DNA from 3 places in the Terrabacter sp. FW104-15G4B genome. Region 3 is predicted to be linked to each of the others. Evidence: predicted binding sites of a transcription regulator. Region 3 holds the regulator's gene; each other region holds the start of a gene.
What was found. Region 3 encodes LexA, which represses DNA repair genes until DNA is damaged. Its sites were predicted from a motif close to TCGAACANNTGTTCGA; they were not measured.

Region 1: a site for LexA is predicted at 3,077-3,092, ahead of AC3WRT_RS00405 (LysM peptidoglycan-binding domain-containing protein). Genes of this name have one in related genera too.
Region 2: a site for LexA is predicted at 1,767-1,782, ahead of recA (recombinase RecA). Genes of this name have one in related genera too.

Annotation. Positions count from the first base shown of each region.
Region 1 is NZ_JBYTCI010000001.1:86,163-90,972, forward strand. It holds gene secA (preprotein translocase subunit SecA) at 1-1,358, shown strand, start outside; gene AC3WRT_RS00400 (Rv3235 family protein) at 1,474-2,013, opposite strand; gene AC3WRT_RS00405 (LysM peptidoglycan-binding domain-containing protein) at 2,010-2,873, opposite strand; gene AC3WRT_RS00410 (hypothetical protein) at 3,118-3,663, shown strand; gene AC3WRT_RS00415 (helix-turn-helix domain-containing protein) at 3,700-3,927, opposite strand; gene AC3WRT_RS00420 (CpaB family protein) at 4,258-4,810, shown strand, end outside.
Region 2 is NZ_JBYTCI010000016.1:15,214-20,023, forward strand. It holds gene AC3WRT_RS13370 (DUF3352 domain-containing protein) at 1-1,305, opposite strand, end outside; gene AC3WRT_RS13375 (DUF3046 domain-containing protein) at 1,464-1,724, shown strand; gene recA (recombinase RecA) at 1,969-3,009, shown strand; gene AC3WRT_RS13385 (regulatory protein RecX) at 3,012-3,788, shown strand; gene AC3WRT_RS13390 (YceI family protein) at 3,929-4,534, opposite strand; gene miaB (tRNA (N6-isopentenyl adenosine(37)-C2)-methylthiotransferase MiaB) at 4,708-4,810, shown strand, end outside.
Region 3 is NZ_JBYTCI010000017.1:44,169-48,978, forward strand. It holds gene AC3WRT_RS13905 (alpha/beta hydrolase) at 1-420, opposite strand, end outside; gene AC3WRT_RS13910 (hypothetical protein) at 417-719, opposite strand; gene AC3WRT_RS13915 (LysM peptidoglycan-binding domain-containing protein) at 1,015-1,428, opposite strand; gene lexA (transcriptional repressor LexA) at 1,657-2,382, shown strand; gene AC3WRT_RS13925 (hypothetical protein) at 2,521-3,423, shown strand; gene AC3WRT_RS13930 (Sir2 family NAD-dependent protein deacetylase) at 3,505-4,449, opposite strand; gene AC3WRT_RS13935 (LysR family transcriptional regulator) at 4,532-4,810, shown strand, end outside.

The DNA of each region.
Region 1 (4,810 bases), on a different contig from region 3:
GAGGCACCGACATCATGCTCGGCGGCAACTCCGAGTTCCGGGCGGTGGCCGAGCTGAAGAAGCGCGGTCTCGACCCGCACGAGACCCCGGAGGAGTACGAAGCCGCCTGGGACGAGGCTCTCGCCAAGGCGGAGGAGGAGGTGGCGGCCGAGCACGAGGAGGTCACCGAGCTGGGCGGCCTCTACGTCCTCGGCACCGAGCGCCACGAGTCGCGCCGCATCGACAACCAGCTGCGTGGTCGCTCCGGTCGTCAGGGTGACCCCGGCGAGTCCCGCTTCTACCTCTCGCTCAACGACGACCTCATGCGCCTGTTCAACGCCGGCCTCGTCGACCGCTTCATGCAGACGGCCGGCATGGAGGACGACGTGCCGATCGAGTCCAAGATGGTCACGAACTCGATCCAGAAGGCGCAGGGATCGGTCGAGGCGCAGAACTACGAGATCCGCAAGAACGTCCTGAAGTACGACGACGTCATGAACCGCCAGCGCCAGGTCATCTACGACGAGCGTCGTGCCGTGCTCATGGGCGAGGACCTCCACGAGCAGCTGCGCCTCTTCGTCAACGACGTCGTGAACTCCTACGTCGACGCCGCGACCGGCGAGGGCTTCGCCGCCGACTGGGACCTCGAGAAGCTCTGGGAGGCGATGCGCCAGGTCTATCCGGTCTCGCTCACCATCGAGGAGGTCGAGGACATGGCCGGCGGGCGCCAGGCGATCACGGCCGACCTCCTGCGCGAGCAGCTGATGTCCGACGCCCACCACGCGTACGACCTCCGCGAGGAGTCGCTCGGCGCCGAGACCATGCGCGAGGTCGAGCGCCGGGTTGTCCTGTCGGTCCTGGACCGCAAGTGGCGCGAGCACCTCTACGAGATGGACTACCTCCAGGAGGGCATCGGCCTGCGGGCGATGGCCCAGCGCGACCCGCTCATCGAGTACCAGCGCGAGGGCTACCAGCTCTTCGAGGCGATGATGGAGGCGATCAAGGAGGAGTCGGTCTCGCACCTGTTCTCCGTCGAGGTCTCGGTGCCCGAGCCGGCCGCTGCCGCTGTCGGGGCAGCGCCCATGTCGGTCGGCGACCTCGTTCGTGACCTCTCCGCGGCGCCGCCGGTGCCCGACGACGCGACCGGTGCTGCAGCCGAGGTGGACGAGGAGGCCGAGGGCATCGCGACCGGGCGTCGCCCCTTCGGCTCGGGCGTCCGCGTCTCGGGTGTCGACCTCGACGCCGACGGACAGCGTCCCGCGGGCCTGCGCTACACGGCGCCGGGCGAGGACGGTCGGGCTGTGGAGTCCGGTGGCCAGCAGACGGTCGAGCGCCAGGCGGACCGCCGTGGCAAGAAGGTCAAGCGGAAGCGCCGCTGACCCGAGGAGCAGACGGCGGCCCGGACACCCATGGTGTCCGGGCCGTCGCCGTGCCACGGATGATCCGATGACCATCTGACGATGCGGAGGGCCAACGGCTGGTGGTCGGGTCGGGTCAGCCGATCGTCAGGGCGGTGACGAGCCAGCGCCCGTCGAGACCCTCGAGCCGAAGGGCGAGGGCCCGCACCCTTCCGTGCGACACGACGACTGCGCAGGCCTCGACGATGCCGTCGGCCGGCTCGCACACCCGGACGCGACGCACGACGGCGGGCCGGCGCGGGCCAGGGGTGCGGCGGCGACCGGCAACCATCGCCTGCCGGGCGATCACCGAGTAGATGGTGGGTGCCGTGTGCCTGATGAGCTGCGGCGCCGGCCGCTGCCCGGAGACCACCTCGACGACCGCCTGCGACAGGCGCGCGACGAACGGCACGGGATCGGGGAGCAGGCTGGTGCGGGTGGGCTGACGACCGAAGTCCTCGTCGTCGCGCGGCCCGAAGAAGTCCAGGGCCAGCGCGTCCTGGGCGTAGGGCTGCTCGCCGTCCCAGGCCTCGTCGGCACTGATGATGCGCGGTGCCGTCTGCGGGATGCGTCGCACGGTGAAGGTGTGGGGCTCGGTCGCCGCCGCGCCCGTGGCCGGTGTCGTCGTGTCGCTCATCGCTGCACTCCCTGCTCGGTGGGGACGGTGGGTGGCCTCAGCTGCTGCCCGGGCAGGAGCAGGTCGGGGTCCTCACCCACGGCGTCACGGTTCGCGGCATACCAGCGCGGCCACTCGTGCGCGATCTCGGCGTCGCTGGCCCCGGGACCGAGGTGGCGGGCGGCGATCGACCAGAGGGTGTCGCCACGGCGGACGGTCACCAGGTCGTGGGAGGAGCTCGCGATCCGGGGTGCGGGAGCGAGCAGTCGCGTGCGCTCAGTGTCGTGGACGCGCAGGGGCGCCGTCGGCAGGTAGCCGGGGGAGCTGCCGCCGGTGGTTGGGCGCGACGGGGCGGCCGAGGGCGCGAAGCCCGGTCCTGGTGCGTGCCTCGGCACGGCGATGTCGGACGGCATCGTCGAGCGCCCGCGACCCGCGGTCGGAGGCGGTGTGGCTGTCGGGACGGACGTCGAGTCCGACGTCGGGGAGTACCCCGGGACCAGCTCCTGCGGCGTCCCGGCAGTCGGTCCCGAACTACCGGAGCCGAGGCCTGCTGCCGAGCCGGTCGCGGAGACGGGAGCAGCGGGGAGGGCGAGGGAGCCGACCGAGGCCCCGAGCACCAGCGTCAGCAGCCTGCGCACGGCGAGTGGGGTGACGCGGTCCGCGACCTCTCCTGCGAGACGACCCGCGGCGCCGGGGAGGAGGGCCAGCACGGCCAGGATCGAACCGAGAGCCAGCCAGGCCGCAAGCGCCGCTCCGACCCACGCCAGCATGCGCAGCAGGACCTCGTCCGGTCTCTCCGTCGCGGAGGGCGGGGGGACCGACCGGCGGGCGACAGCCACGAGGACGAAGAGGGCGACCATGGCGACGGCCAGCCCGAGCACCGCTCGGGCCGGGACGCGGCCGACATGTTCGGTTCGCGGCGTGTCATGGCGAGTCTGGTCCCGACCACCTCGATGGATGCTCGGCGGCTGCTGCGAGCGCTCGCGCGCCGCCGCGGTTGTCGTTGAGCCTGTACCCCTGTGCATGCGTCTATTTAATGCAGTTTGCTTGCGTTTGGTCAAGTATGATGATGGTCAAGATTCCGTCGAATGGCCGATCGACCGTGGTCAGGGGGAGGCTGTGCGCATGCGTTGGGACCGCCTCTTCGATGACCTCGAGGCACAGCTGGCCATCGAGGAGGTCCGTGAGCTGGACTCGGAGGTCGCCGACCGCGTTCGGCGCGAGAGGGCACTCATCGACCTCCATACGCGCCTTCTCGCCAACCTCGCCACCGTGCAGGTCGCGCTGCGCCTGCCCGGCCGGGTCGTGTCCGGTCGCCTTGTCGACGTCGGCCCGGACTGGGCTCTCGTGGAGCCTGCCCCCGAGCGTCCCGTCCTCGTGGCGCTGGGCGCGGTGCGGGCCGTGTCGGGACTCGGGCCCGGCGCCCGCACCCCGTCGCTCGTGGCCAGGCGCTTCGGGCTGGGAGCGGCGCTTCGGGCCGTGAGCCGTGACCGTGCGGCGGTCGAGATCTGCGACCTCGACGCCAGGACGGCCACTGGCACCATCGACGTCGTGGGCGCGGACCACCTCGAGCTGGCTGAGCACGCCCCTGACGAGACGCGGCGCACGGCGAACCTCACCGGCCGGCTGCTCGTGCCCTTCTGGTCGGTCGGGTCGGTGCGCCGCCTCTGACTCGCGGCCTCGGGTGGAAGGACGCCGGTCGAGGGCTCACTCCTCGCCGGCGCCGCCGAACGGGTGCGCCTGCACGAACGACTTCGTCTCGGCGTACATCCTCTGGATGTAGCTCTCGAGCTCGGTCGCCTCGACCCGCCACTGCCCGCGGCCGCCGATCTTGATGGCGGGCAGCTCACCCGAACGCACGAGGGCGTACGCCTGGGCGGAGGAGATGTTGAGGATCTCCGACACCTCGGCGAGCTGCAGGAACCGCTGGGCCACGCTCACTCCTCCTCTGACCGCCTCACCGACGACCCTCGACCTCACTCGTACCCCGACTCGCCGCGTCCGGACACGGCCGTGAGCAGCCCGACGGCCGCTTGGACGGGCCGGCGAACCGTGTCCGGCCGACCGTGTGGTGCGGACCGGGGACGCCCTCATCCTAGGCAGCGATGCGGCGGTCCTCGTCCGTTGTCCCCGGCTGTGGGTCTGGACGGGCGGTTCACGTCGGTTTGATGCAGGATGTTGCCGCGACGCCCGGCGCCCGTGACGACGTGCAAGCTCGAGGGCCGCGGCGGCGCAGCCATCGACTCGCGGACCACAGGGGGCCCCATGACCGAGCTGGCCAGTCCCAGCGCCAAGCGACTCCAGCGACCCTCCTGGCGTGACAGCCGCCTCGTGGTCGGGGTGCTGCTCATCGTCCTGGCGGCGACCCTGGGTGCGAGGGTTGTCGCGAGCGCCGACGACCGCGTGCCGGTGTGGGTCGCGGCGAGCAACCTCGTCGCCGGTGACACGGTGGACGAGGCTTCCTTCGTCCGGGCGGACGTGCAGCTGGCGGACCGCATGGGCGGCTACCTCGCGGCCGACGCCCCTGTCCCCACGGGGTCGTTCATGGTGCGGGACGTGCGTGCCGGCGAGCTGGTCCCGTCGTCGGCGGTCGGCAGCCCCGACGCGGTGGAGGTGCAACGGGTCACCGTGCGGGCCGATGCCCTGGCCACGACGGGTCTCGCGCGGGGCAGCAGGGTCGACGTCTTCGTGACGCCCAAGGTCTCCACCGCACGTGACTCGGACACCGCGCCGACGAAGAAGCTGCTCGAGTCCGCCGCCGTGGCCGCCGTGCTGACCAGCTCCGGGGGCTTCGGCTCCGGGTCGATGACATCGGTGC
Region 2 (4,810 bases), on a different contig from region 3:
GACCTTGTGCGTGAGGACGTCGCTGCCGGCTCCCGCCTTCGCCAGGATGCGACCGACGAGCGCGTCGGCGCGCTTGGCATCGCTCGAGACGACCTTCGCACCGATGGTCGGCACGTCGGACTTGAGGTCCTGGCCGGGCATGGCGAGGGTGAAGGACCGCCCCAGCAGGACCTTGAGGTCGTCGGGCAGCTTGATCCCCACCTCCTTCTCGACCTCGCCGACGAAGTCCGACGTCCCCATTCCGACACCCCCGAATGCCTGCAGCTGCTTCTGGATGGCGGGCCAGCCGGCGTCGAGCATCTGGTCGGCCCCCGAGACGGTGACGGCGGCCATCGTGTTCGCCGGGAGCGAGGCCAGCTCGCTGCCGTCGCCCTTGGACGCCTTGGTGCCATCGGCCCCGCGGGTGACACCGGCCAGCTCGACGTAGTCCGCCTCGAACCGCAGGGCCATGGCGAACCGGCCCTTGGTGCCTGGCAGGGCCGGCATCGAGCCCATGCCGGCACTGCCGCCGAGCCTCTGGACCTCCTTCATGCCGGTGCCCATGTCGAACCACCCCGACAGGACTCCCTGCTCGCCGAGCGCGGCCAGGTCCTGGGCGAAGGTGGGATTGTGCGCCAGCGAGCCCTGGTCCACGGCAGCGAGGGTTGCGTCCCCGACCCCGCGCGGCGTGATGATCGCGTAGCCGTCTCGCATCCGCAGGTCGGTGGCGGAGCTGCCCTTGTCGCACGCGAGGAGCCGGGTCAGGGTGGCCTTCGCCGCCGCCTCGTCCTTCACCTGGACGGCGACGGCGACGTTCGGGTCCTTCTGCGTGCCGCCGGGCCGAACGGCGACGCCGACTCGGTCACCGAGCCAGGGGGCTACGTCCCTGTCATAGCTGAATGCGGCGACACAGGAGTTGCTCGAGTCCTTCGAGGCGACCTCCCACAGCTTGCGGCGCGGGTCGTCGCTGCCGACCGTGTCCTTGACCTGCGGCAGCTTGCCGAGGAACCGAACGGCGGCAACCTTCTGGCCCGCCGACGGGTCGATGTCGAGGCGGAGGTAGGCGTACGCGTCGCCGGGCAGGACGTCGGCGGGCTGGGAGCCTCCGCCACTGAGCGCCTGGAAGGCGAAGGCCCCCGCTCCGCCGAGGGCCAGGGCCAGGGCCACTGCGCCGACGAGCAGCCCCGTCCGGCGGCCGCCGCCCGACCCCTGGGGCCCGGAGGCCTCGGGGTCGTCGGAGAGGGCGACCTCGCCGGGGACGGTCTGCGGCGCAGCCGCGGAGGACGGGTAGGAGTAGGGGCCGTCGGGCCCGGCGTGCTCGGTCATCGTTGCTCCCCTGACAAGTCCGTGCCGGCGCGCCATCGCGCCGGCGGTGTGGACGATACCGGCCACCCGGGAGGCTCGCGTGGGGTTGCGGAAATGTCGTGAGGTCACCGCGGGGGGCACGGTGGCAGGCTCGGTGGTGACAGACTGCTGTGGTGCGGATGAGCCATTTCTGGACCTTGATGGACGACGAGTTCGGCGCGGCGTATGCCGGGTCACTCGCCCGCGACCACGTGATCGGCGCGCTGGGCAACCGCACCGTGGTGCAGGCCCTCGCCGACGGCGAGCCACCGCGGGCAGTCTGGGAGGCGCTGTGCACCGACATGGACGTGCCGCCCGAGCGGCGGCTCGGTCGGGACACGCGGGTCGCGCGAGGCGCGCAGGGCGGTCAGGCCGGGCAGGCTGGTCGGCGCGGAGGCTGACCGCCGAGCCTTCGTGGCAGCGGTCGGCGTGTCGTTGGGACTTCGAACACGTGTTCGGTACTGTTCTCCACAGGTCCTGCGCCACCACCCCGCATCATCCACAGGCCGTCTCGTGGTTCACCCCGATGTCGGCGCCGGCACCTAGCGTCTGACCCGACAGCGGATTTCCCAGAACGAGCCGCCGCCCGGGTCGAAGGTAGACGACCGCAGCGCAGACGGCAGATAGGTGACCGACATGGCATCGGTGCAGGCAAAGGACAAGGACAAGGCACTCTCCTCGGTGATGGGCCAGATCGAGAAGAGCTACGGCAAGGGCGCGGTGATGCGCCTCGGCGACGACGTCCGCCCGCCCATCGAGGTGATCCCCACCGGGTCGATCGCCCTCGACGTCGCGCTCGGTATCGGTGGCCTGCCCCGCGGGCGCGTCGTCGAGATCTACGGTCCGGAGTCCTCCGGCAAGACGACGGTCGCGCTCCACGCGGTCGCCAACGCGCAGAAGGCGGGCGGGATCGCGGCGTTCATCGACGCGGAGCACGCGCTCGACCCGGAGTACGCCAAGAAGCTCGGCGTCGACACCGACGCCCTGCTCGTGTCGCAGCCCGACACCGGCGAGCAGGCGCTCGAGATCGCCGACATGCTGATCCGCTCGGGTGCCATCGACATCATCGTCATCGACTCGGTCGCGGCTCTCGTGCCCCGTGCCGAGATCGAGGGCGAGATGGGTGACAGCCACGTCGGCCTCCAGGCACGACTCATGAGCCAGGCGCTGCGCAAGCTGACCGGCGCCCTCAACAACACCGGCACCACGGCGATCTTCATCAACCAGCTCCGCGAGAAGATCGGCGTCATGTTCGGCTCGCCCGAGACGACGACCGGTGGCAAGGCGTTGAAGTTCTACGCCTCGGTACGTCTGGACGTCCGCCGCATCGAGACGCTCAAGGACGGCACCGACCCCGTCGGCAACCGCACCCGCGTGAAGGTCGTCAAGAACAAGGTGTCGCCGCCGTTCAAGCAGGCGGAGTTCGACATCCTCTACGGCCATGGCATCTCGCGTGAGGGTGGCCTCATCGACATGGGGGTCGAGCACGGCTTCGTGCGCAAGGCCGGTGCCTGGTACACCTACGAGGGCGACCAGCTGGGCCAGGGCAAGGAGAACGCCCGCAACTTCCTCAAGGACAACCCCGACCTCGCCGACGAGATCGAGAAGAAGGTCAAGGAGAAGCTCGGCGTCGGACCGCGCGTCGACAAGCCCGCCGAGATCTCGGACGTGCCCGTCGACTTCTGATCATGGACTCCCGAGAACCGGAGTCCCTGCAGGACCGGATGGCCCGCGCGACGGCAGCCTTGGCTCACGCCGAGGACGTCGCCGCCGGGCGGGCCGACGGTCCGCCCGGTGCGGTCGCCACCGGCGCCCGCCGCGAGGTGACGGTGCCCAGCGACCGTGCTCCATCGGCCGCCCGACCGGCTGCAAGGCGGAGCCGTTCGCGCGCAGGGGGCGGCACCCCGTGGGGCGCCGATGATGCAGGGGAGCGGCCCGACTGGGCGCCTCCGCAAGACGACGCCGAGACCGCCGTCCCGGAGGCCGACGCGGAGTCGGTGGCGCGCGCGATCGTGCTCCGACAGCTGAGCATGGCTCCGCGCAGCCGGACGCAGCTCGAGAAGAAGCTGCGTCAGCGAGGCTGCGAGGACGCGGTTGCGGCCAAGGTCCTCGACCGCATGGCGGAGGTCGGCCTCGTCGACGACGAGGCCTATGCGCAGATGCTGGTGCGCTCCCGGCAGTCCGGCAAGGGCCTGGCCCGGCGGGCCCTCGCCCACGAGCTGCGCCAGCAGGGGATCGATCAGGAGCTCGCCGACGATGCCCTCAGCCAGGTCGACGCGGATGACGAGCGCGTGCGGGCCGAGCAGCTCGTCGCCAAGAAGCTGCGCACCATGCGCGGCCTGGCTCCCGACGTCCAGGCGCGCCGCCTGGCCGGGATGCTTGCACGGAAGGGCTACTCGGGCGAGCTGGCGTGGCCTGTCATCCGCGACGCCATCGACGGGCTGCCGGAGCACCGACGCGACTGACCCGTCGGACGCCCTGGGTCGTGCGGTGCGGACACGACGAAGGGGGTGAGGACCAGGTGGCCCTCACCCCCTCGTGGGTGGTGCTTCGTTACTCAACCGCTCACAGCCGAGCGTGCGCGCTCAGCCCGGCTGAGGAGTGCTCAGACCTCGGCCGGGACGTTGGCGATGGCCGAGACGTCGAACTCGAGCTTGACCTTCTCGCTGACGAGGACGCCACCGGTCTCGAGGGCCGCGTTGAAGGAGAGGTTCCACTCGGTGCGGTCGATGGTGACGTCACCCTCGAAGCCGACGCGGGTGTTGCCGTACGGGTCCTTGGCGGAGCCGGTCTCCTCGAACGGGATGGTGACGGACTTGGTGACGCCGTTGATCGTGAGGTCGCCGGTCACGGCCCACTCGGTCCCGTCGCGCTCGGCGCTGGTCGAGACGAAGGTGATCTGCGGGTAGTTGGCGATGTCGAAGAAGTCGGGGGTCTTGAGGTGACCGTCGCGCTGCTCGTTGCCGGTGGTGACGCTGGCCGCGTCGATGGTCACGGTGACGGAGGAGTTGGCCGGGGTGACGGTGTCGACGTGCGCCGTTCCCTCGAACTGCTCGAAGCTGCCGCGGACCTTGGTCACCATGGCGTGGCGGGCGGAGAAGCCGATGCGCGTGTGGCTGGGGTCCAGGGTGTAGTCGCCGGAGATGTTCTCGACGGCGACCGACGGGGTCTCGGTGACGGTCTCGTCCTTGCTGCGGTTGAACAGGCCCATGATGTTTCCTTCGGAAGTAGTGGTTGAATCTTCAACAACCATGATGGCGTCATGTAGTTGAACTGTCAAGCAAGAGGATCAACAGGATGGGTAGCGCCACTATTCCCCGGCCGCGCGGCGGGCCCCGCGCCGGTCCGGATGCCAGTGCAGGACGACGTACCCTTGTCGGTGCCATGACAACGCAGACTTCCGCACCACAGCCCGCCGCCCGATCGGCCGCCGCGCTTCGGACCTACGACGTGCGAACGCACGGGTGCCAGATGAACGTCCACGACA
Region 3 (4,810 bases):
CCGTGTCCGGTGCGCTTGCGCCAGGGGGTCCTCGAGAGTGGACCGGACCGGAAGGAACAGCTGTCCGTCATCGTCCACCCACGCTCCCTCCGAGGCAGCCCGCCGATCTGCGCGGTGCACCAGGTCGATCGCGGACTGAAGCCGGCCGGCGGCGCTGCCGACGGCGTGCCCACTCTGCGCGAGGCTGGCCGCGAGGTCACCGAGACCCGCGGCGACGAGCCCGTAGCGATCGGCTGCGGCCGAGGAGGCAGCACCAGTCCAGCGCGGGGCGGCGGCACGACGCCAGAGGACTACCTGCGCCAGGCCGAGGACGCGGCGCCGCCGGTCCTCCAGTCGCCGGCTCACCTCGAGAAGGGCCTGCGGGCGGCTGGCGCGGAGGCTCCGGACCGACATGGTGGTCGCAGCTGCGAGCGCGGTCACGCCGAGCCTCCGCCAGCACCGGACACTACCTGACGAGCCGAGCGCTCCACGGCCTGGTACGCGTCGGCCGCGACGACGAGGGAACGTCCGAGCTCCTTCAGAACCCAGCGCGTCCCGGCGAGCCGAGCCTCCCAGGCAGCTGCGACCTGGGCGAGTCCGGCCGCGGTGCGGCCGCCCGGTACAGCCGCCGCGATCGCGCGGAGGTCGTCGGTCAGCGCGAGGCGCTGCACCTGCGCCAATGCCTCGTCCACGGATGTTGCGGCGTCTCGCAGCGCCGCTGTGTCCACCTCATACCGCATCCCCTGCTCCTTCCGAGAACAGCACGGTAGGACGCTGGATCGCGGCTCGATGCCCGTCGTCCACAGGGCTCGTCGGGGGCGGCGCCGCCTCCCGGGCCCCAACCCCGTAGGGCCACCCCGACAAGCAGAACGCCGCACCCCTGTCAGGAGTGCGGCGCTCTGGGCCGTAGCGGCGGGGTCGAAGCGCCGCTACCGCCAGCCGCTGGAGGTGGAGCCAACGCGGCCGTTTGGGGGTCAGGGGGACGCGGCCGCGTGTCGCGCCTGCGTCCGGTGCACCGACCCGATGATCGATGGGTCAGGGTGACGGCACCACGAGCTGCTGGCCGGCGTGCACCTGGGACGAGCTGAGGGCGTTGGCCACCTGGATCTGGACGACGCCTTCGGAGACCGGCAACCCGGGGAGCTCTCGAGCCGCGATGCCCGACAGCGTCTGCCCCTGCCCGACGGTGACGACGCGCGGATCGCCGCTGGCCGACGCGAGCTGGCCGGCGAGACCGACGCCGAGCAGGGCGATGACCATGGCGACGAGCAGGGTCACCGTGAGACGCCCGAACCGGGTGAGGCGCATCGGGGGCTGGGCCGCCCGAGCGGCACGAACTGCCCTGGGGCCCGTGGGCACCAGCACGAGGTGAGGGCGCTCGTCGACACGTGGGTGTGCCGGCCCCTCGGTGTGCGGCTGTCGAACGGCCTCGAGGACGATGGCGCTCATGATGACCTCCCCTTGCTCCAGATCCGGCGAACATGTGTTCGATAGAACGTCTGTACGATTTTTAGCACGGATGTGCGATGAAGTCGAGACACGCCTCGAACACGTGTTTGGCAACTGTGTTCGAACCTCGTAGTCTTTCCTCACACCACAGACCTCACCAGCCACCACTGACACTGGCCGTGCACGCCGGCGACGGAGGGGACCTGACGAGCCGACGAGAGGGACACCATGGGCGTCACCGAGCTTCCCGACCGTGAGACCGGAGACGGGCTCACCGTGCGCCAGCGGCGCGTGCTCGAGGTCATCCGCAACTCCGTCGACCGCCGGGGATACCCGCCGAGCATGCGCGAGATCGGCGACGCCGTGGGGCTGGCCAGCCCGTCGAGCGTCTCCCACCAGCTCAACGCCCTGGTCGCCAAGGGCTACCTGCGGCGCGACCCCAACCGGCCGCGCGCCCTCGAGGTCGTGTCCCCGGACGCCAAGGCCGAGGAGCTCGGCTACCGCGGCGGCGACGCGACGCCTCCGCGTCCGCGCGGCGACCAGTACGACACCGAGACCGGCTCCGGTGACGCACGCCCCGAGGCGTCCTACGTGCCGGTGCTCGGCCAGATCGCCGCCGGTGTGCCGATCACGGCCGAGGAGGTCGTCGAGGACGTCTTCCCGCTGCCCAAGCAGCTCGTCGGCGAGGGAGACCTGTTCCTGCTCAAGGTCAACGGCGACTCCATGGTCGAGGCCGCCATCTGTGACGGCGACTGGGTCGTCGTGCGCCAGCAGCAACACGCCGACAACGGCGACGTCGTCGCCGCCATGCTCGACAACGAGGCAACCGTCAAGACGTTCAAGCGCACAGACGGGCACGTGTGGCTGATGCCGCACAACCCCGACTTCTCCCCCATCGACGGTGACCATGCCACGATCCTCGGCAAGGTGACGGCGGTCCTGCGCCGCATCTGAGCGACCCCAAGCCCCCGACGACCGACGACGTATGCCGCCCGCGCCCGTTCGCGCCGCCGGCTTCGGCGTTCCTCCGGCGGGCGTATCGGGCGGGACGACTGCAGACTCTGACCAGTGAGTCCTGCGAAGGAGAGCGCCATGGCACCCGGGCGAACCCGAGACGTCGTCTTCACCTACCGCTATCTGCGCGGGGCGATGATCGCCCTGCTCCTCATGCTGCTGCTCTCCGTCGGCTACGAGTGGTGGTGGGAGACCGCCCACTCGTGCTGGCTCGGTTCCATCAGCGCCTACTACTACACGCCCGCACGCACCGTCTTCGTCGGCTCGCTCTGCGCGCTCGGGGCCAACCTGATCGCCTACAAGGGCCATTCCCCCGAGGAGGACGTGCTGCTCGACTTCTCGGGCTTGATGGCCTTCGTCGTCGCCATGGTGCCGACGGTGCCGGACGGACGGTGCGGGCCGAACGCGTACACCCAGACGCCTGCCGAGATCGCGGCGGCCGTGCGCAACAACGTCTGGTCGCTCGTCGTCGTGGCGGTCGTCGCCGCCATCGTGGTCACCTGGCTCAAGCATGGCGATTCGGTGCGCGACCGGTCCGAGCGGCCCACCGTGCGCTCGATGGTCGTCACGGCCACCTGCGGCGCGGTGCTGCTCGGCGAGCTCGCCCTCTTCCTCGTCCTACGTGATCGCTTCATCGCGGTGAGCCACGGCATCGCCGCCGGCACGATGGTGGCCGGCGTCATCGCCGTCATGGTCTTCAGCGCGCTGCGCGCCGGGGAACGGCACGCAGGGGCCGCCGGTCGGGACGGCGCCACCTACAAGCGCATCTACATCGCGATCGCGCTCGCGCTGGCCGTCGCGCTCGGCGTGAGCGTGGTGACTGCCGTCACGGTGAGCGGCTTCGACCACCTCGTCCTCATCGCGGAGGTCATCATCATCGTGCTCTTCGCCGTCTACTGGGCAGTGCAGACCAAGGAGCTCTGGGACCTCCGCGACGATGACGGCACCGAGGCTCGACCGACCCGGTCCGTCGCCCAGTAGCCCCAGGACAGGGGTGTTTCGCCACCCAGCGCAGGGACGGGGCCGCCCCCGGACTGCCGAGGGGCGGCATACCAGGGCTTCTCAGTGACCGAGCGCGTCGCGCAGCTCTCTCAGCGTCGGACCGAGGGGCGCGTGCAGGCGCAGCGTCGCCTCCGCGTCACCTCGCGTGGCCGATCGTGTGACGATGGCGACGGGCACGTCGCGCTGGTGGGCGCGGCGGACGAAGCGGTAGCCGCTCATCACCGACAGGGACGATCCCAGCACGAGCACGGCCCCGGCGTCCTCCACGAGGGAGAAGCACCGCTCGACAAGCACCTTGGGCACCGACTCGCCGAAGAAGACGACATCAGGCTTGACCGTGTCCTCGCCGCAGACGAGGCACCGCGGCGCGTGGAAGGACTCGACGAGCGCGTCGGCCAGCACGATGTCGCCGTCGGGCCGCACCTGCTCCCCCCACTGCGAGCCGACAGCCTGAGCTGCCTCGGCGAACCGCTCCATGAACCCCGGATTCGCCTCGGTCATCCTCTCGTGCAGCCCGATCCGCGAGGTGTACTCCCCGCAGGTCAGGCAGACGGCGCGGTCGAGGGAGCCGTGCAGCTCGATGACGTCCGTCGCGCCCGAAGCCTGGTGCAGGCCGTCGACGTTCTGCGTGATGATGGGCCCGACGTAACCGGCGCGCTGCAGGTCGGTGACGACCCGGTGGCCCTCATTGGGTGCCGCCGCGTTGAACCGCTGCCACCCGATGTAGCTGCGCGCCCAGTACCGTCGCCGGGCGTCGCTGGAGCCGGCGAACTCGCCGTACGTCATGGGCTCGACGCGACGGGTGCCGTCAGGACCGCGGTAGTCGGGGATGCCGGAGTCGGTGGAGATCCCGGCACCCGACAGGACGACGACGCCCCCACCGCTGACCAGGTCGACGAGCTCGTCGAAGCTCCCGAGGTCGTGGGTGTCGAGGGGCAGGGTGCGCGAGGTCGCCAGGCGAGTCGTCGCCGCCGACTGTGGGGGTATGCCGTTCGGCTGGTGCACCGGACTAGCCTACGTGCCGCGCAATCCGCTTCTGGTACTGCAGCTTCCCCGGCAAACCATAATCAGCAGTTATGCTGAGGGCATGATCGACGCTGCAGGACTACGGGTCATGAAGGCCATCGCCGACGAGGGCAGCTTCACCAGCGCCGCCAACGCGCTCGGCTTCACCCAGCCGGCCATCTCCCAGATGGTCCGACGCCTCGAGCAGCGCACCGGCACCGTGCTCGTCGAGCGTTACGGCCGCCAGGTTCGCCTGACCGAGGCAGGACAGGTTCTCGCCCGCCACGCGGTCGGTGTCCTCGCGGCGCTCGACGCCGCCGAGGAGGAGATCACGGCCATCGCGGGGCTGCGGGCCGGACGG